3 regions of the Enterobacter sp. TMH.L2 genome follow, and region 2 is predicted to be linked to each of the others. Evidence: predicted binding sites of a transcription regulator. Region 2 holds the regulator's gene; each other region holds the start of a gene.

Region 1 (6,409 bases), 1.7 Mb from region 2:
AGAAAGCCGCTTCATACAGCGACGTTGGCGTATCGGCATTGTTTTCCAGCAGCTTGGGTTCACCCACGCCATCCCACGCCAGATCCAGGCGGGAATAAAGGGAGGGCTGCTGGCTGCGCCATGATTGGCGAACAAATTCCCAGGTGTGTTTCGGAATGCGGAAACGGGCCATTAGCTCGTCGCTGGCCACCACTTTTTCCACAACCTGCAGACACATTTGATGCAGCTCGGCGGTGACCTCTTCCAGGCGTTCAACCTGAGCCAGCGTGAGCTTGTAATAGGCGTCTTCACACCAGTACGGCTCCCCGTACATGGTGTGAAAATTGAAGCCGTATTCCGTGGCTTTTTCGCGCCAGTCCGGGCGTTCAACGAGAGAAACTCTTTCCATGATTTATCAGCCGCCCATCGAACGGCTGCTGCCGGAGGTGGCGCTGCTGCGCTGCATGGTGGATTGCTTGGCCACTGACTCACCAAAGCCGCCGCGAGTCACCGTTGAGGTGGTCGCAGGTTTTGGTGCCATCGCACTTTTCGGAACGGTTGTCGTCCGGCCTGGGGTGGCCGCGCCGTAGCTTTTACCGCTGGCATCGGCGTACTTGCCGTAAGCCGGGCTGGCCGGGTTTTTTGAGGTAAACAGCGGCTGCTGCGCAAAGCCCGCGCCGCCGCCCATCAGACGGCCCATCATGTAGCCCGCCATCAGCGGCATCCAGAAGCTGCCGCTTTGCTGCGGTTGAGCCTGAGCCTGGCTTTCGCCGGCAAGGCTTGCCTGAGCAGGGGCTGGCTGGCACTGGCCTTCGCCAAACTCGGCCACGCAGGCTTCACGGGAAGCGTACTTCGGTGCCGTGCGCTCGGCTTCTTTCAGAGCGTTATTATAGGCGGTGGTACATTCCGCGCTTTTGCTCGGGTTTGCCTGCGAGCAGTCGTCCGCGTTTTGGTACATTGAGACGGTTTCGTCGCTTTGTTCACAGCCGGCCAGCATAAAGACGGCGGTGACCGCCAACGCCACCGGCGTTAAATGGCGTGCGTTCCAGCTTTTGCGGAACGATGAATGATTTATATTTTTTGTCCGTTTCATTTAATCAGTCCTGAGCCCAGTAGGTTTGGTGCTAAGGATAGGGGATGAGCGGTTGAAATTGAAGCGATGTTGGCCTGTTGGCAGGAGATCTTTACGTTGCCTTACGTTCAAACGCGAGACAGAAAAAAAGGGGCGTAAAAATACGCCCCTTTCGTTGGCATTCCGGCGATTAATTAGCGAATGGGTTCGCTTTTTTCCCGCTGGTGGCCGCAGCCGGAGTGGCATGAGTTGCCTTAGTGGAAGCCGTCGCTGGCGCGGTGTTGTAACCGTCAGCGCGGGCATCCTGCTCTGGGGTTTCCGGCGCAACGCTGTCCGCAGAGGTTGAAACCGGTTTGCCCAGCGTATTGTTCAGCGCAATCAGATCTTGCTCGTTCAACGTACCCAACGCTGATTTAATATTCAGCTGGTTAATCAGGTAGTTATAACGTGCGCTGGAGAGTTGCTGTTTGGCGTTATACAGCGTGGTGGTCGCATCCAGCACGTCAACGATAGTACGGGTACCCACCGAGTAACCGGCTTCCATCGCATCCAGGGAGCTTTGCGCAGACACCACGGCCTGTTTGTAAGCGTTGATGGTGCTGATAGAGGCGTTCACGTTATTAAAGGAAGAACGCACGGTCTGTACCACGCTGCGGTGCGCGCTTTCCAGCTGCTCGCTGGCACCCACAAAGTTGTACTGAGCCTGTTTAACCTGAGAGTTAACCTGGCCACCCTGGTACAGCGGCAGGGAGAAGCTCAGGCCAACCTGGTTCTGCCCTTTATAGCTGTTGTCATACTGCGAATTGCCGGAAGTTTTAGAACCATTGTAGCTGTTGTTAGTGACGCCGCTGGATGCGTTCAGGCTCAGCGTCGGCAGATGACCATCTTCAGCCAGGCGAATTTGTTCGCGCGCCAGATCCTGGCTCAGGCGAGCCTGAAGCAGGCTAAGGTTGCGTTTTTCAGCATCTTTTAGCAGGTTGTTGACCGCATCTGGCTTGCTGGTTTTGAAACCGTCTACGTTCAGAGAAGCCAGGCTCAGATAGTCGTTCCCGGTGACCTGACGCAGTGATTCCACCGCGTTGTCCAGGTTATTACGGGCGGTGACTTCATTCGCCAGCACGGTGTCGTACTGCGCGCGGGCGTTCTGCACGTCAGTGATGGCGACCAGGCCTACGTTAAAGCGCTGAGTGGTTTGATCCAACTGGCGGTAAATGGCCTGTTTCTGCGCTTCAGTATAGGAAAGCGCGTCAATGGCGCTCAGCACGTTGAAATAGGCTGTGGCCGTGTTCAGGATCAGAGACTGCTGATCGGTCTGGAAGCTGACGTCCTGAATCCCCGCGGTTTTTTCCTGCAGGCTCAGTGCGCGCCATTTCGACATATCAAAAATGGTTTGCGTCAGCTGTAACGTTGCGCTGGTCGTGTTGGAGTTAATACCGTTAGAGTCGCGGAAACCGTTACCGTAGGTGTAATCTGCACCCAGGCCCAGCTGTGGCAGTAATGGGCTGCGTGCTTCATTAATTTTTTCGAATGCGGCGTCACGGTCAGCAGCGGATTTACGCAGGTCCGGGTTGCTGGTGCGCGCCTGTTGATAAACCTGCAGCAGGTTTTCTGCCTGGCTCATGGCGCTGAAACCCGTTAGGCTCAGACCGATAAGAATGGGGAGCAGTTTCTTCATTTGCATTCCTTGTTGTGAAGCAGAATTATTTTGTTTAACGCCGACAGGAGTCAAAGATGATCGCCGATTCTACAGATTCCGTCAGCCGGGCAGGTTGGCGTAAAGTGCCATCTACCTTAATTTTCACCAATCTACCACATCAAAATTGAAAGGGCAGTTACGCAGGGTTGAAATCGCCCGGCCAGCGCCCATTTGTCATCAGGACATCATCTATGAACAAGTCAGAAAAGCTAGAGGCTACTTTCGCCAAAAAGGATGTAGAAATTATTGCACGGGAAACGCTTTATCGTGGCTTTTTTTCACTCGATCTTTATCGTTTTCGTCATCGTTTATTCAACGGCGAAATGAGTGGCGAAGTCAGGCGCGAAATTTTTGAACGCGGTCACGCTGCGGTGCTGCTACCCTATGACCCTGTGCGTGATGAAGTCGTGCTGATAGAGCAGATTCGTATCGCGGCCTGGGACACCAGCGAAACTCCATGGCTGTTAGAAATGATCGCCGGCATGATTGAAGAGGGCGAAAGCGTAGAAGATGTTGCGCGTCGTGAAGCCGTAGAAGAAGCTGGCCTTGCTGTGGGCCGAACCAAACCGGTTCTGAGCTATTTAGCCAGCCCCGGCGGCACCAGCGAAAGGTTGTCTATTTTAGTCGGAGAAGTGGATGCCACTCAGGCCAAAGGTATTCATGGCCTGGTGGAAGAAAACGAAGATATTCGTGTTCATGTGGTGAGCCGGGAGCAGGCTTACCAGTGTGTCGAAGAGGGGAGCATCGACAACGCGGCGACGGTCATCGCTTTGCAATGGCTGCAGCTGCATTATGAGCAACTAAGAAAAGAGTGGAATCACTGATTATGAAGCGCTATACCCCTGACTTCCCCGAAATGATGCGTTTGTGCGAAACCAACTTCGCGCAGCTGCGCCGTCTGTTGCCGAAAAATGATGCAGCGGGCGAAACGGTAACCTATCAGGTTAATAGCGCCAGATATCGATTAACTATTTCAGAATCAACACGTTATACCACCCTGGTGGAAATAGAACAAACGCACCCCTCGGTGAGTTACTGGAGCCTGCCGTCAATGTCGGTCAGGCTGTATCACGACGCGATGGTCGCGGAAGTGTGTTCAAGCCAGCAGATCTTTCGCTTCAAAGCGCGATATGATTATCCGAATAAAAAGTTGCATCAACGCGACGAAAAGCATCAAATTAACCAGTTTCTTGCTGATTGGCTGCGCTACTGTTTAGCGCATGGAGCAATGGCCGTGCCTGTGTATACCTAGTTTTTTTAGGGTTGAGGACGGTTAACGGCACAACGCCCTGAATAATGGATGGTATTGATACCCTGAATGAATCGAGCTGCCGCCTGGATATCAGCAGCTTAAGTGTGGTGGGTAGTAAGTGTGCGTGAAACCTAAGGACACCATTTGGAAAGCCTGTTAACCCTTCCTGTGGCCGATGGAGGCCGAATCAGGATATTGCAAATAACCGATACCCATTTGTTCGCTGGAAAGAACGAAACGCTGCTCGGGATTAATACCTGGAAGAGCTATCAGGCGGTGCTGACCGCTATTCTGGCCGAACAGCGTGCCTGCGACTTACTGGTGGCAACCGGGGATTTGGCCCAGGATCACAGCGTGGAGGCTTATCAGCACTTTGCTGAAGGAGTCTCCCGCATTTCTGCGCCTTGCGTTTGGCTGCCGGGTAACCACGATTTTCAGCCTGCAATGTTTAACGCTCTGCAGGAAGCGGGTATTTCCCCGGCCAAGCGCGTTTATATCGGCGATCGCTGGCAAATCTTGCTGCTGGACAGCCAGGTCTTTGGCGTTCCCCACGGTGAACTGAGCGACTATCAGCTGGAATGGCTTGAGCGTCAGCTGGCTGCGGCTCCAGAGCGTCACACCCTACTTTTGCTGCATCATCATCCTCTTCCTGCCGGCTGCAGCTGGCTGGATCAGCACAGCCTGCGCAATGCTGCCGCACTGGATGCCGTGCTTAAGCCCTGGCCGCAGGTGAAAACGCTGCTTTGTGGGCACATTCATCAGGAACTGGATCTCGACTGGAACGGCCGCAGAATGCTGGCCACGCCTTCGACATGCGTCCAGTTCAAACCCCACTGCGCCAATTTCACGCTCGACACCATTGAGCCGGGGTGGCGCTGGCTCGATCTTTATCCTGACGGCAGCCTGACGACGGAAGTTTGCCGTTTGCAAAGCGGTAAATTCAGCCCTGATACGGCTTCTGAGGGTTATTAATGCCTGCGTTACTGTATCTGCACGGGTTTAATAGCTCCCCGGCCTCCGCAAAAGCGACCCGTTTTAAGGCGTGGTTGGCTCAGCATCATCCTGAAATTGAGATGATTGTGCCTCAGTTACCGCCTTATCCGGCAGAGGCTTCCGAACTGCTAGAGTCGCTGGTGCTCAAACGTGGAGGAGAGCCACTGGGCATTGTGGGGTCTTCCCTCGGCGGTTATTACGCGACCTGGCTTTCGCAGTGCTTTACGCTGCCTGCGGTGGTGGTTAACCCGGCGGTTCGCCCTTTTGAGCTGCTTGTGGGTTACCTTGGTAAAAACGAGAACCCCTACACCGGGCAGCAATATGTGCTAGAGTCACGCCATATTTACGATCTGAAAGTCATGCAGATTGACCCGTTGGAAGCGCCAGACCTGATTTGGCTGCTGCAACAAACGGGCGATGAGGTGCTTGATTACCGCCAGGCCGTAGCCTACTACGCGCTCTGCCGCCAGACGGTGAAACCCGGTGGCAATCATGCCTTCACGGGCTTCGAAGATTATTTCACACAGATTGTCGACTTCCTCGGCTTGCGCTGAGGCCTGACGGCCGATTTCCTGTTTCGCTATCTGAATGAATAAACCATGACGCAATCCTATAATGCCGATGATATAGAGGTACTCACCGGGCTTGAGCCTGTTCGCCGCCGCCCGGGGATGTACACTGACACCACTCGTCCTAACCATTTAGGACAGGAAGTCATTGATAACAGCGTGGATGAGGCGCTGGCAGGTCACGCTAAGCGCGTGGATGTCATCCTGCACGCCGACCAGTCGCTGGAAGTCATTGATGACGGGCGCGGGATGCCTGTTGATATCCATTCCGAAGAGAAGGTCCCGGCCATTGAGCTGATCCTTTGCCGTCTGCATGCGGGCGGTAAATTCTCGAATAAAAACTACCAATTCTCCGGCGGCCTCCACGGCGTAGGGATCTCTGTGGTTAACGCCCTTTCCAAACGCGTTGAAGTGACCGTCCGCCGCGACGCTCAGGTATACAGCATCGCTTTTGAAAACGGCGAGAAGGTGCAGGATCTGGAAGTGATTGGCACCTGCGGGAAGCGCAATACCGGGACCAGCGTGCATTTTTGGCCGGATGAAAGCTTCTTCGACAGCCCGCGTTTTTCCGTTTCACGCCTCAGCCATCTGCTGAAAGCGAAAGCGGTACTGTGCCCGGGGGTTGAGATTACCTTTACCGATAAGGTGAATAATACCGAGCAGCGCTGGTGCTACCAGGACGGCCTGAACGACTATCTGTGCGAAGCCGTAAATGGCCTGATTACCCTCCCGGAAGCGCCGTTTATCGGCAATTTTTCGGGCGACACCGAAGCCGTTGACTGGGCGCTGCTCTGGTTGCCGGAAGGCGGTGAGCTGCTGACGGAAAGCTACGTAAACCTGATCCCAAC
Region 2 (6,409 bases):
CGCGCTGCTGCTGCGTGAATGCCATGCGCCAGCCCGTCAGTTCGGCAGACCAAAGTCGATAACGGTCATTCGCCGCGAGCCAGTCTTCGACCTGCTGAGCTTCTCTCTTCAGCCGCTGAGCCTGTTCGGCGGCCAGCATTCGGGTTTGCTGCCGGCGGACGGAAAGCTGCTGTAAGCGGGTATTCACTTTCTCCGCCGCCTCGCTGTTTTGCTTCAGCGACTGCTGCTTTTCCTGCAGCCGCTGCCAGTCAGGGCGAAGTTTTTCGGCGGGCAAAGCTCGGGTCAGTTTCGCCAGCATGGGCTCTGCGTCTTTGACCGCCTGACTGGCTGTGCCCAGCGCCTGCTGCTTTTGGACTTTGTCGGCAGAAAGCCGGGTTAGCTGAGCGAGCCATTGCTGGTGCTGCTGCTGCTGTTGGTGCTCCACGGAAAGCTTTTTCTCTTCCAGAGTGAGCGCCTGCAAACTCTCGGTAAGCTGCTGTTGCTGCTCAGCAGTTAGTAGCGCGACGCCGGAAGCCTGAGCCAGCAGGTTTTCAAGGCGGCTTTTGATTTGCTTATGATTTTCAAACACCGCGGCGGAAACGGTGCCGTAAATCTCCGTGCCGGTCAGCTCTTCAAGCAGCGAGGCGCGGTCGTTGGCATCGGCGTTTAAAAAGGCGGCGAACTGCCCCTGGGAGAGCATCATTGAGCGGGTGAAACGGTCGTAGTCCAGCCCGGTGAGCGCGGCGATAATCTCCAGCTTGTCTTTGATTTTATCCGCCAGGATTTTGCCGTCGCTGATTTGAGCCAGCTCCACGCGCGGCGCCTGAAGGTTGCCGTTTGCCGCGTTGCGGGCGCGGTTCTGGCTCCAGAAGGCGCGATAGCCCGTACCTTTTACCTCAAACTCGACTTCGGCCAGGCATTCTGCGGTGTCGCGGGTCATCAAGTCATTTTGCGACTGCGACACGGTGCTGAGGCGCGGTGTCTTGTGGTACAGCGCCAGGCAAATGGCATCCAGCAGGGTGGTTTTGCCCGCGCCCGTGGGGCCGGTGATGGCAAACAGCCCGTTGCTGGCGAAAGGCTCCTGGGTGAAATCAATTTTCCACTCGCCTTTCAGGGAGTTAATGTTTTTTAACCGCAGGCTGAGGATCTTCATGCCTGTTCCTCCCGCTGGTGCAAATCTGAAAGGGTTTGGGCAAACAGCGTTCTTAGCCTGGCGGCGCGCTCCTCGCTGGTTTCTTCCTGACTCAGTCGCCGCTCAAAAACTTCTTCAACGCTTAACTCGCTCAGCGTCTCTTTATGCTGGCTGGCAATCACCCGCTCGCGCTGTTCGCGGCTGCGGCGCAGCAGAACGACTTCAACCGGCAAATCGTCTGTGAGCGCCTGCACCTGGCGCTGCATGTCGTGCAGATATTCGTCGGTGGCGATTTCGATATCCAGCCAGACTTTGGGTTCAGCAGGCGCGTTTCGCCACTGCTCTAGCTGCCGCTCGATTTCACTCAGCGACCCTTTCACGATGGCCAGCGGCTGGCTGATGGGGACTTCCAGAGGCTCGACGCTGGTTAGCGCTCCGCCGCTGAATGTCACCAGAAAAACGGTTTTTGCTTTGCCGGTTTCGTCGAAGCTCAGCGGAATCGGCGAGCCGCTGTAGCGAATATGCTCCGTGCCGCCAATTTTTTGCGCGCGATGAATGTGCCCGAGCGCAATGTAGTCGGCGGGCGGGAAGTGCTGCGCCGGGAAGGCATCCAGCGTGCCAATATAAATGTCACGCACCGCATCGGATTTCGTGACGCCTACCGTGGTCAGGTGCCCGGTGGCAATTATCGGCAGCGGCTGGTCACCGCGAAGCGCCACGGCGGCGGCATAACATTGCTGGTAATGTTCGCTGATGGCTTCCATTAAAGAGCGCTGTTTTTCATGGCCGGACAGCCCCGCCTGGCTGCTTTGAATGTCGCGAGGACGCAGGAAAGGAATTGGGCAGAGAATCGCCCCCGGCGTGCCGTCTTTTTGATTGAGCAGCAGCGCCTGTTCGTCTTTGTTATGGCGGGCGCTGGCAATGACGCGGGTGTTCAGGCAGGCCAGCAGCTCCCGGGATTCATTCAGGGTAGCTACGGAATCGTGATTCCCCGCCAGCACCACGAGCTGGCAGCCGGTGCCCTGCAGCTGCACGACAAAACGGTTATACATTTCACGGGCGTAGCTCGGCGGCGAGCCGGTATCAAAGATATCTCCCGCGACGAGGATCGCATCCACCTGATGCTCGACCGCGGCGTTTAATAGCCAGTCGAGAAAGGCCTGATGTTCAGAAACCCGGCTTTTGGTATAGAAGTTTTGGCCGAGGTGCCAGTCTGATGTGTGGAGAATGCGCATAACCTGTCCCATGGCAAAGAGGCGAATTACCGATTATAAGCTATTGAGCTGGCAGCGTAACCGCCAGTAAAAATCCATGGCTGTCATAATTCAAAAAGGTGAAATATCTTGCCGTCATCTTTTTCATAAATCTGTCACAAATCTGACGCATACTGGCGCACAATTAATAAGAGATGGTCTCTTTTCAACAGGGTAAATCATGGCGAGACGCATTTTAGTCGTAGAAGATGAAGCTCCGATTCGTGAAATGGTGAGCTTTGTGCTCGAGCAAAATGGCTTCCAGTCGGTAGAGGCGGAAGATTATGACAGCGCGGTTAACCTGCTGATTGAACCTTTCCCCGACCTGATCCTGCTGGACTGGATGCTGCCAGGCGGTTCCGGGATCCAGTTTATCAAGCACCTGAAGCGTGAAGCGCTGACCCGCGAAATCCCGGTGATGATGCTGACCGCGCGTGGCGAAGAAGAAGATCGCGTGCGTGGCCTTGAAGTCGGTGCCGATGATTACATCACTAAGCCGTTCTCGCCTAAAGAGCTGGTGGCGCGTATTAAAGCGGTGATGCGCCGTATTTCCCCGATGGCGGTGGAAGAAGTGATTGAGATGCAGGGGCTGAGCCTGGACCCGTCCTCACACCGCGTGATGACCGGCGAAGATCCGCTCGACATGGGGCCAACTGAATTTAAGCTGTTACACTTCTTTATGACCCACCCGGAGCGCGTTTACAGCCGTGAACAGCTGCTCAATAACGTGTGGGGAACGAACGTTTACGTTGAAGACCGTACCGTAGACGTGCATATTCGTCGCCTGCGTAAAGCGTTGGAAACAAGTGGTCATGACAAAATGGTGCAAACAGTTCGCGGCACGGGTTATCGTTTTTCAACCCGTTTTTAATATGCTGACAGGAGCGTGACGCGTGCTGGAACGGCTGTCATGGAAAAGGCTGGTACTGGAGCTGGTGCTCTGTTGTATGCCAGCGGCAATTCTCGGATTGATTTTTGGCCACCTGCCGTGGTTTTTACTGGCGGCGGTGACCGCCCTGTTAAGCTGGCATTTCTGGAATTTACTTCGTCTTTCCTGGTGGCTGTGGGTTGACCGCAGCATGACCCCGCCGCCCGGGCGGGGAAGCTGGGAACCTCTGCTGTACGGGCTGCACCAGATGCAGCTGCGTAATAAAAAGCGCCGCAAAGAGTTGGGCAACCTGATCAAACGCTTCCGAAGCGGAGCCGAATCGCTGCCCGATGCGGTGGTGCTGACCACCGAAGAAGGCACCATTTTTTGGTGTAACGGCCTGGCGCAACAGCTGCTTGGCCTGCGCTGGCCTGACGACAGCGGCCAAAATATCCTCAACCTGCTGCGTTACCCTGAATTCTCGCAATACGTGGCGAAGCAGCAGTTTGGTCGCCCGCTGACGCTGATACTCAACAATGGCCGTCATCTTGAGTTCCGCGTGATGCCCTACGCCGACGGGCAGTGGCTGATGGTGGCGCGAGACGTCACGCAGATGCACCAGCTTGAAGGCGCTCGCCGCAATTTCTTTGCCAACGTTAGCCATGAGCTGCGCACGCCGCTGACCGTGTTACAGGGTTACCTGGAGATGATGCAGGATCAGGCTTTGGAAGGGCCGTTGCGGGATAAAGCCCTGCATACCATGCGCGAGCAAACTTCACGCATGGAAGGGCTGGTGAGGCAATTGTTAACGCTGTCGCGCATAGAAGCCGCGCCCACGCTGTCGATGAATGAGAAAATCGACGTGCCGCTGATGCTGCGCGTGGTGGAACGAGAGGCGCAGACGTTGAGCCAGCAGAAGCAAACGCTCACTTTTAACGTTGAGCCAGGGCTGCAGGTTTACGGTAACGAAGAGCAGCTGCGCAGCGCGATCTCTAACCTGGTGTATAACGCGGTGAATCACACGCCTGCCGGGACGCACATCACCGTCACCTGGCGCAGGCTGCCTCACGGCGTAGCGTTCAGCGTGAAGGATACCGGGCCGGGGATCTCCGCCGAGCACATTCCGCGCCTGACGGAGCGTTTCTACCGAGTAGACAAAGCGCGTTCCCGGCAGACCGGAGGCAGCGGGCTTGGGCTGGCCATCGTGAAGCATGCCCTTAGCCATCATGATGCGCGGCTGGATATCGAAAGCGTACCGGGGCAGGGTTCGACGTTTTCGTTCATCCTGCCCGAGCGCTTAATCGCTCCTGAGTCAGCGGTGGCTGCACATTAATTCACCGCAACCGTCAAGTACACTTTCCACAGGCCAGTTTTCTGGCCTTTTTGTTTGTATTTTCACCACTCGTTAAGCGATGAATATCGAATTGATGCTTTTTTGTCCGCATGATAAGCCATAACAAAAGCGTATAATCAACTTTATTCACTGGTTATGCGTATTTTTAAAGGATATATTTCTGGTTTCCCGATCCCTTCTTGTCTTCAAACGCTATAAGCGTTTTAATTGCCCCCCTGTTATTACCAGACCGACTGAAATTGCGTGGTAATTCGACTAACTATTCTTCGCCACCGATCCGGAGAAGCATATTCCGCTGTCGTTACCGGTAATAACCGCGTTTTTACCGAACGTTATTTGGACTGAACGTCGGTTTAAAAATTTGAGCATTTTCAACACCACACATCCACAGGCTGCTTTATTTTATGACCTATCATTTGAAATCTCGTGACATCATCGCTCTGGGCTTTATGACCTTTGCGCTGTTTGTCGGCGCGGGCAACATTATTTTCCCTCCTATGGTTGGCTTACAGGCTGGCGAGCACGTCTGGACGGCGGCGCTTGGCTTCCTGGTCACGGCGGTAGGTTTACCCGTTCTGACTATCGTGGCGATTGCCCGCGTCGGCGGCGGTATTGACAGCCTTAGCTCGCCGATTGGCCGCCGCGCCGGTATTTTGCTGGCGACCGTCTGCTACCTGGCCGTAGGGCCGCTGTTTGCCACGCCGCGTACCACCACCGTTTCCTTTGAAGTGGGAATTGCTCCGCTGACCGGTATGGGCGATATGCCGCTGTTTATTTACAGCCTGGTGTACTTTGCGCTGGTGATCGGGATTTCTCTTTATCCGGGTAAGCTGCTGGACACCGTGGGCCACGTGCTGGCGCCGGTGAAAATCATCGCGCTGCTGATCCTGGCGGCCGGGGCGGTGCTGTGGCCAGCCGGTGGCCTGAGCACGGCGACTGAAGCCTACCAGAACGCGGCGTTTTCTAACGGCTTCGTGAACGGCTACCTGACGATGGACACGCTGGCTTCGCTGGTGTTCGGGATTGTTATCGTGAATGCCGCGCGCTCTCGCGGTGTGACCGAATCTCGCCTGCTGACCCGCTACACGATTTGGGCTGGCCTGATTGCCGGTATCGGCCTGACGGTTATCTACCTGGCACTGTTCCACCTCGGTTCCGATAGCGCGAACCTGGTCGATCAGAAAGCCAACGGCGCGGCTATTCTGCACGCTTATGTGGCGCATACCTTTGGCGGGGCCGGTAGCTTCTTCCTGGCGGCGCTGATCTTCCTGGCTTGTCTGGTTACCGCCGTGGGCCTGACCTGTGCCTGCGCGGAGTTCTTTAGCCAGTATCTGCCGCTCTCTTACCGCTCGCTGGTGTTTATCCTCGGCCTGTTCTCGATGGTGGTATCTAACCTGGGCCTGAGCCACCTGATTCAGATTTCGATCCCGGTACTGACGGCAATCTATCCACCTTGTATTGCCCTGGTGGTGTTGAGCTTCACCCGTCCGTGGTGGAACAACTCCACCCGCGTTATTGCCCCGGCGATGCTGATAAGCCTGCTGTTTGGTATGATTGACGGCATTAAGGCATCGGCCATCAGCGACATGCTGCCTGGCTGGGCGGCGAAATTGCCGCTGGCGGATCAGGGACTTGCCTGGCTGCTGCCGACCGTTGCGATGGTGGTGATCACCGCTATCTGGGACAAAGCAGCGGGGCGTCAGGTCACCTCCGCCGCCCACTAATTTTTTGATTGCTAAGTAACCACGGAGTCGTCCTCCGTGGTTTTTTTATTGTAAAGCGTGGAACCTGGATTCATGGAAAACACCAACAAGCTCAAGCGC
Region 3 (6,409 bases), 1.1 Mb from region 2:
GACTGGCATTTTTTATTTCTCAGCTTTATTCCATGCTCAAAATAACCATAAAACCAGCTAGATAGCGGTTTTCTCGGGGTGTTTAGCCCCTGTTTCGGCCTTAATTCTCATGGATTCTGCCGCGATTACTGCTATAAAAGACGCAGATAATCTCAAGGCGGTGAAATTAGCAGCAACGTATTTTTTGGTGCAAAATATGTAGAATTTTCAAGGCTAAATCGCTTTACTTCACACACTAAACAGATTCAGGACACGTATGTCAAACAGCGCAATGAGCGTGGTTATCCTTGCCGCCGGCAAAGGAACCCGCATGTACTCAGATCTTCCAAAGGTGCTGCACACGCTGGCTGGGAAGCCAATGGTTCAGCATGTCATTGACGCCGCTAATAAATTAGGTGCTCAGCGGGTGAACCTGGTGTATGGCCACGGCGGGGATCTGCTAAAGCAAACCCTGAACGACGGCTCGCTCAACTGGGTGCTGCAGGCGGAGCAGCTGGGAACCGGCCACGCGATGCAGATGGCGGCGCCGTTTTTTGCCGATGACGAAGACATTCTGATGCTGTACGGCGATGTGCCGCTGATCTCCGTCGAGACTTTACGGCGCCTGCGTGAAGCTAAACCGCAGGGCGGCATTGGTTTACTGACCGTTAAGCTTGACGATCCGACCGGCTATGGCCGCATTGCGCGGGAAAATGGCAAGGTCGTTGGCATCGTTGAGCATAAAGACGCCAGCGAAGAGCAGCGCAAAATCAATGAAATCAACACCGGGATTCTGGTGGCTAACGGCGCAGATCTGAAGCGCTGGCTCGGCAAGCTGGATAACAACAACGCCCAGGGCGAGTTTTACATCACGGACATTATTGCTCTGGCTCATGGTGAAGGGCGTGAAATTGCCGCCGTTCATCCGGATCGCCTGAGTGAAGTCGAAGGCGTGAATAACCGCCTGCAGCTTTCTCGCCTGGAACGCGTTTATCAGACGGAGCAGGCCGATAAGCTGCTGCTGGCGGGCGTTATGCTCCGCGATCCGGCTCGGTTCGATCTACGCGGTGAATTCACGCACGGGCGCGATGTTGAAATAGATACTAATGTCATTGTGGAAGGCCGCGTTACGCTGGGTAACCGCGTGAAGATTGGGACCGGCTGCGTGATTAAAAATGCCGTCATCGGTGATGACTGCGAAATCAGTCCGTATACGGTTATTGAAGATGCGACGCTTGAAGCCGCCTGCACCATCGGGCCATTTGCCCGCCTGCGCCCTGGCGCGGAACTAGCGGAAGGCGCTCACGTGGGCAACTTCGTTGAAATGAAGAAAGCTCGTCTGGGGAAAGGTTCTAAAGCGGGCCATTTGAGCTACCTCGGTGATGCCGAAATTGGCGACAACGTGAACATCGGTGCAGGCACAATTACCTGCAATTACGACGGCGCGAATAAACATAAAACGATCATTGGCGATGACGTGTTTGTTGGCTCTGATACTCAACTGGTGGCCCCGGTTACCGTGGCCAGCGGTGTCACCATTGGCGCCGGGACGACAGTGACGCGCGACATTGCTGAAAATGAACTGGTGATCAGCCGCGTAAAACAGAAACACATTCAGGGCTGGCAGCGTCCGGTTAAGAAACAGTAATTTCCCCTCACCCTAACCCTCTCCCCAAAGGGAGAGGGAACTGGACTGAGATGGCTTTCCCTTCCTCTCTAAGGGCCTGGGAGCTAAACAAAACACAGATTTCCTCCCTCTCCCTTCCGGGGAGAGGGCTGGGGTGAGGGGCGTTCTTGAAAACGCCCCGCCCAAAGGCAGTAACCATAAAAATAACCCCACTCTCTACAAGGCTCGGGGCTCCGGAAAACCGGAATAAACAGGTCAGCGACAACACATGGCTAACGCCATTATCAGGACTTAAAAATTATGTGTGGAATTGTTGGCGCAGTGGCGCAACGTGATATCGCTGAAATCCTTCTCGAAGGGCTTCGTCGTCTGGAATACCGCGGGTACGACTCTGCGGGCCTGGCGGTTGTTGACGACAAAGGTCACATGACCCGTCTGCGTCGTCTGGGTAAAGTACAGAAACTGGCGGAAGCTGCGGAAGAAACCGCTCTGCATGGCGGCACTGGGATTGCCCATACCCGTTGGGCAACGCACGGCGAACCTTCAGAAATTAATGCTCACCCACATGTTTCCGACCACATTGTGGTCGTACACAACGGTATTATCGAAAACCACGAGCCGCTGCGTGAAGCGCTGCAGTCTCGCGGCTACACGTTTGTCTCCCAGACGGATACCGAAGTTATTGCTCATCTGGTGCATTGGGAACTGGAGCAGGGTGGCACGCTGCGCGACGCTGTCCTTCGCACTATTCCTCAGCTTCGCGGCGCTTATGGCACCGTAATCATGGATACCCGTAACCCGGATGTGCTGCTGGCCGCGCGTTCCGGTAGCCCGATGGTCATCGGCCTGGGCATGGGTGAAAACTTTATCGCCTCCGATCAGCTGGCGCTGCTGCCGGTAACCCGCCGCTTTATCTTCCTCGAAGAAGGTGATATCGCAGAAGTGACCCGTCGCGCGGTGACCGTTTTTGATACTAAAGGCGAGCAGGTTCAGCGCCCAGACATCGAATCCAATCTGCAGTATGACGCGGGCGACAAAGGCATTTACCGTCATTACATGCAGAAAGAGATCTACGAGCAGCCGAACGCCATCAAAAACACCCTGGCCGGGCGCATCAGCCACGGTGAAGTGGATTTGACGGAGCTGGGGCCAAAAGCCAATGAAATGCTCTCTCAAGTTGAGCATATTCAAATCGTAGCCTGCGGTACGTCCTATAACTCAGGCATGGTTTCCCGCTACTGGTTTGAAGCGCTGGCCGGCGTGCCTTGCGATGTCGAAATCGCCTCTGAATTCCGCTACCGCAAATCTGCGGTGCGCCGCAACAGCCTGATGATCACCCTTTCCCAGTCTGGCGAAACAGCGGACACTCTCGCGGCGCTGCGCCTTTCCAAAGAGCTGGGCTATCTCGGTTCGCTGGCGATTTGTAACGTGGCAGGCTCTTCTCTGGTGCGTGAATCCGACCTGGCGCTGATGACCAATGCCGGAACGGAAATCGGCGTGGCCTCAACCAAAGCGTTTACCACTCAACTGACCGTACTGTTGATGCTGGTGGCTAAGCTGAGTCGCCTGAAAGGCGCTGACGCACAGGTTGAGCAAGATATCGTACATGGCCTGCAGGCGCTGCCAAGCCGTATCGAGCAAATGCTGTCCCAGGACAAACGCATTGAGCAGCTGGCGGAAGATTTCTCTGACAAACATCATGCGCTGTTCCTTGGCCGTGGCGATCAGTACCCGATCGCCATGGAAGGTGCGCTGAAGCTGAAAGAGATCTCCTATATTCACGCTGAAGCCTATGCGGCAGGCGAGCTGAAGCACGGCCCGCTGGCGCTGATCGATGCTGATATGCCGGTTATCGTTGTGGCTCCGAACAACGAGCTGTTGGAAAAACTGAAATCCAACATCGAAGAGGTTCGCGCCCGCGGTGGCCAGCTGTATGTGTTCGCCGACCGTGACGCCGGCTTTACCAGCAGCGACAACATGCACATCATCGAGATGCCGCATGTGGAAGAGGTGATTGCGCCTATCTTCTACACCGTGCCGCTGCAACTGCTGTCCTACCACGTGGCGCTGATCAAAGGCACCGACGTGGACCAGCCGCGTAACCTGGCGAAATCGGTAACAGTGGAATAAGCTGTTGTCATAAATGTTGAAGAATAAGCTGCCTACGGGCAGCTTTTTTATTTCTTGCTGTTTAATTATAACTATTTGATTTTAATTGTGATGATGAGTGGGTTTGGCTTAGGTTTTGCTGTTGAATTGCATTGTCATAAAACTGTCATAATTCGTACATTTAACTGTCACCAAACTGTCCTATTTTCTACCCTGTATTCAATTAAACAACAATTTACGAACATCTGGCAGGAGACATTATGAACGTTATGCGTACCACTGTCGCAACTGTTGTCGCCGCGACCTTATCTCTGAGCGCTTCTACTGCGTTTGCAGCTGCAAGCCTGACTGGCGCTGGTGCAACCTTCCCTGCGCCGGTGTATGCCAAGTGGGCAGATACCTACCAGAAAGAAACTGGTAACAAGGTGAACTACCAGGGTATCGGTTCCTCCGGCGGCGTGAAGCAAATCATTGCTAACACCGTTGACTTCGGCGCTTCTGACGCCCCTCTGGCGGATGACAAATTACAGCAAGAAGGCCTGTTCCAGTTCCCTACCGTAATCGGTGGCGTAGTGCTGGCGGTTAACCTGCCTGGCTTCAAGTCTGGCGAGCTGGTCCTGGACGGCAAAACCCTGGGTGACATCTACCTGGGCACCATCAAAAAATGGAACGACCCGGCGATTGCTAAGCTGAACCCAGGCCACAAACTGCCGGATCAGAACATCGCGGTTGTTCGTCGTGCTGACGGCTCCGGTACTTCCTTCGTGTTCACCAGCTACCTGTCTAAAGTGAACGAAGAGTGGAAATCTAAAATTGGCGCAGGCTCTACCGTTAACTGGCCAACCGGTCTGGGCGGCAAAGGCAACGACGGCATCGCAGCCTTCGTACAGCGTCTGCCAGGCTCCATTGGCTACGTTGAATACGCTTATGCTAAGCAGAACAACCTGACTTACACCAAGCTGCTGTCCGCTGACGGTAAACCAGTTAGCCCGACCGAAGCAAACTTTGCTAACGCGGCTAAAGGCGCTGACTGGAGCAAATCCTTCGCACAGGATCTGACCAACCAGAAAGGTGACGAAGCGTGGCCAATCACCTCCACCACCTTCATCCTGGTCCACAAAGAGCAGAAAAACCCTGAGCAGGGCGCAGAAGTGCTGAAGTTCTTTGACTGGGCATACAAATCTGGCGCGAAAGAAGCTAACGCCCTGGATTACGCAACGCTGCCAGCCTCTGTGGTTGAACAAGTTCGCGCTGCATGGAAGACCAATGTAAAAGACAGTTCCGGTAAGGCGCTGTACTAAGTGCAAAAATCTGGGGTAACAGGTATGTTACCCCGGTTTATTCAGCAACTACGAAGAGTACGCTATGGCTGTGACTAAGCCGACGTTTAAAGCCCCTGGCAAACAAGGCGATGTAATTTTCAGTGCGCTGGTAAGACTGGCTGCGCTGATTGTGCTATTTCTGCTGGGTGGGATTATCATCTCGCTGTTTATCTCCTCGCTGCCGAGCATTGAGAAGTTTGGCTTCTCTTTCCTCTGGTCCAAAGAGTGGGATGCCCCTAATGAAGTCTTCGGTGCACTGGTGCCGATCTACGGAACCCTCGTAACCTCGTTTATCGCACTGCTGATTGCGGTTCCGGTGAGCTTTGGTATCGCGCTGTTCCTGACAGAACTTGCGCCTGGCTGGCTGAAGCGCCCGCTGGGTATCGCCATTGAACTGCTGGCGGCCATTCCAAGTATCGTGTACGGCATGTGGGGCCTGTTTATCTTTGCTCCCCTGTTCGCGACTTACTTCCAGGAACCCGTAGGCAACGTGCTCTCTGCCGTGCCTATCGTTGGCGCGCTGTTCTCTGGCCCTGCGTTTGGTATCGGCATTCTTGCCGCCGGCGTGATCCTCGCCATTATGATCATCCCTTACATTGCCTCCGTGATGCGCGATGTCTTCGAACAAACGCCAGTGATGATGAAAGAATCGGCCTACGGCATCGGCTGTACCACCTGGGAAGTTATCTGGCGCATTGTTTTGCCGTTCACCAAAAACGGCGTTATTGGCGGCGTGATGCTTGGCCTTGGCCGTGCGCTGGGTGAAACCATGGCGGTGACCTTTATCATCGGCAACACCTACCAGCTCGACAGCGCCTCACTGTATATGCCGGGCAACAGTATTACCTCTGCGCTGGCGAACGAATTTGCCGAAGCAGAATCCGGCCTGCATACCGCCGCGCTGATGGAGCTTGGCCTAATTCTGTTTGTGATTACCTTTATCGTACTGGCTATCTCTAAGTTCATGATTATGCGCCTGGCGAAAAACGAAGGGGCTCGCTCATGACCACGATGGAAATGCAAAGCAGCGCGGCACTGGCTGAGTCGCGCCGCAAAATGCAGGCGCGTCGCCGCATGAAGAACCGTATCGCCCTGACGCTCTCTATGGCGACCATGGTGTTCGGTCTGTTTTGGCTGGTGTGGATCCTGTTTTCCACGGTAACCCGCGGCATCGACGGCATGTCGCTGGCGCTGTTTACCGAAATGACGCCTCCGCCTAATACCGCGGGCGGTGGCCTGGCTAACGCCCTGGCGGGCAGCGGCCTGCTGATCCTGTGGGCGACCGTTATCGGTACGCCGCTGGGCATCATGGCCGGGATTTATCTGGCCGAATATGGCCGTAAATCCGCCCTGGCCGAAGTGATTCGTTTTA

Evidence for each region. The regulator PhoB, encoded in region 2, activates phosphate uptake and scavenging genes when phosphate is short. The targets are predictions, from matches to a motif close to CTGTCATAAAACTGNCNNAT.
Region 1: nudF (ADP-ribose diphosphatase) is a predicted target of PhoB. The motif match lies at 2,847-2,866, and genes of this name have one in related genera.
Region 3: pstS (phosphate ABC transporter substrate-binding protein PstS) is a predicted target of PhoB. The motif match lies at 3,868-3,887, and genes of this name have one in related genera.

Annotation. Positions count from the first base shown of each region.
Region 1 is NZ_CP193791.1:499,211-505,619, forward strand. Features, by position in the region: gene ACREYP_RS02495 (glutathionylspermidine synthase family protein) at 1-388, opposite strand, end outside; gene ACREYP_RS02500 (DUF1190 family protein) at 395-1,072, opposite strand; gene tolC (outer membrane channel protein TolC) at 1,242-2,732, opposite strand; gene nudF (ADP-ribose diphosphatase) at 2,939-3,571, shown strand; gene ACREYP_RS02515 (DUF1249 family protein) at 3,574-3,999, shown strand; gene cpdA (3',5'-cyclic-AMP phosphodiesterase) at 4,144-4,971, shown strand; gene yqiA (esterase YqiA) at 4,971-5,546, shown strand; gene parE (DNA topoisomerase IV subunit B) at 5,592-6,409, shown strand, end outside.
Region 2 is NZ_CP193791.1:3,617,018-3,623,426, reverse strand. Features, by position in the region: gene sbcC (exonuclease subunit SbcC) at 1-1,132, opposite strand, end outside; gene sbcD (exonuclease subunit SbcD) at 1,129-2,346, opposite strand; gene phoB (phosphate response regulator transcription factor PhoB) at 2,546-3,235, shown strand; gene phoR (phosphate regulon sensor histidine kinase PhoR) at 3,258-4,565, shown strand; gene brnQ (branched-chain amino acid transporter carrier protein BrnQ) at 4,991-6,310, shown strand; gene proY (proline-specific permease ProY) at 6,383-6,409, shown strand, end outside.
Region 3 is NZ_CP193791.1:4,667,830-4,674,238, forward strand. Features, by position in the region: gene glmU (bifunctional UDP-N-acetylglucosamine diphosphorylase/glucosamine-1-phosphate N-acetyltransferase GlmU) at 257-1,627, shown strand; gene glmS (glutamine--fructose-6-phosphate transaminase (isomerizing)) at 1,907-3,736, shown strand; gene pstS (phosphate ABC transporter substrate-binding protein PstS) at 3,976-5,016, shown strand; gene pstC (phosphate ABC transporter permease PstC) at 5,081-6,043, shown strand; gene pstA (phosphate ABC transporter permease PstA) at 6,040-6,409, shown strand, end outside.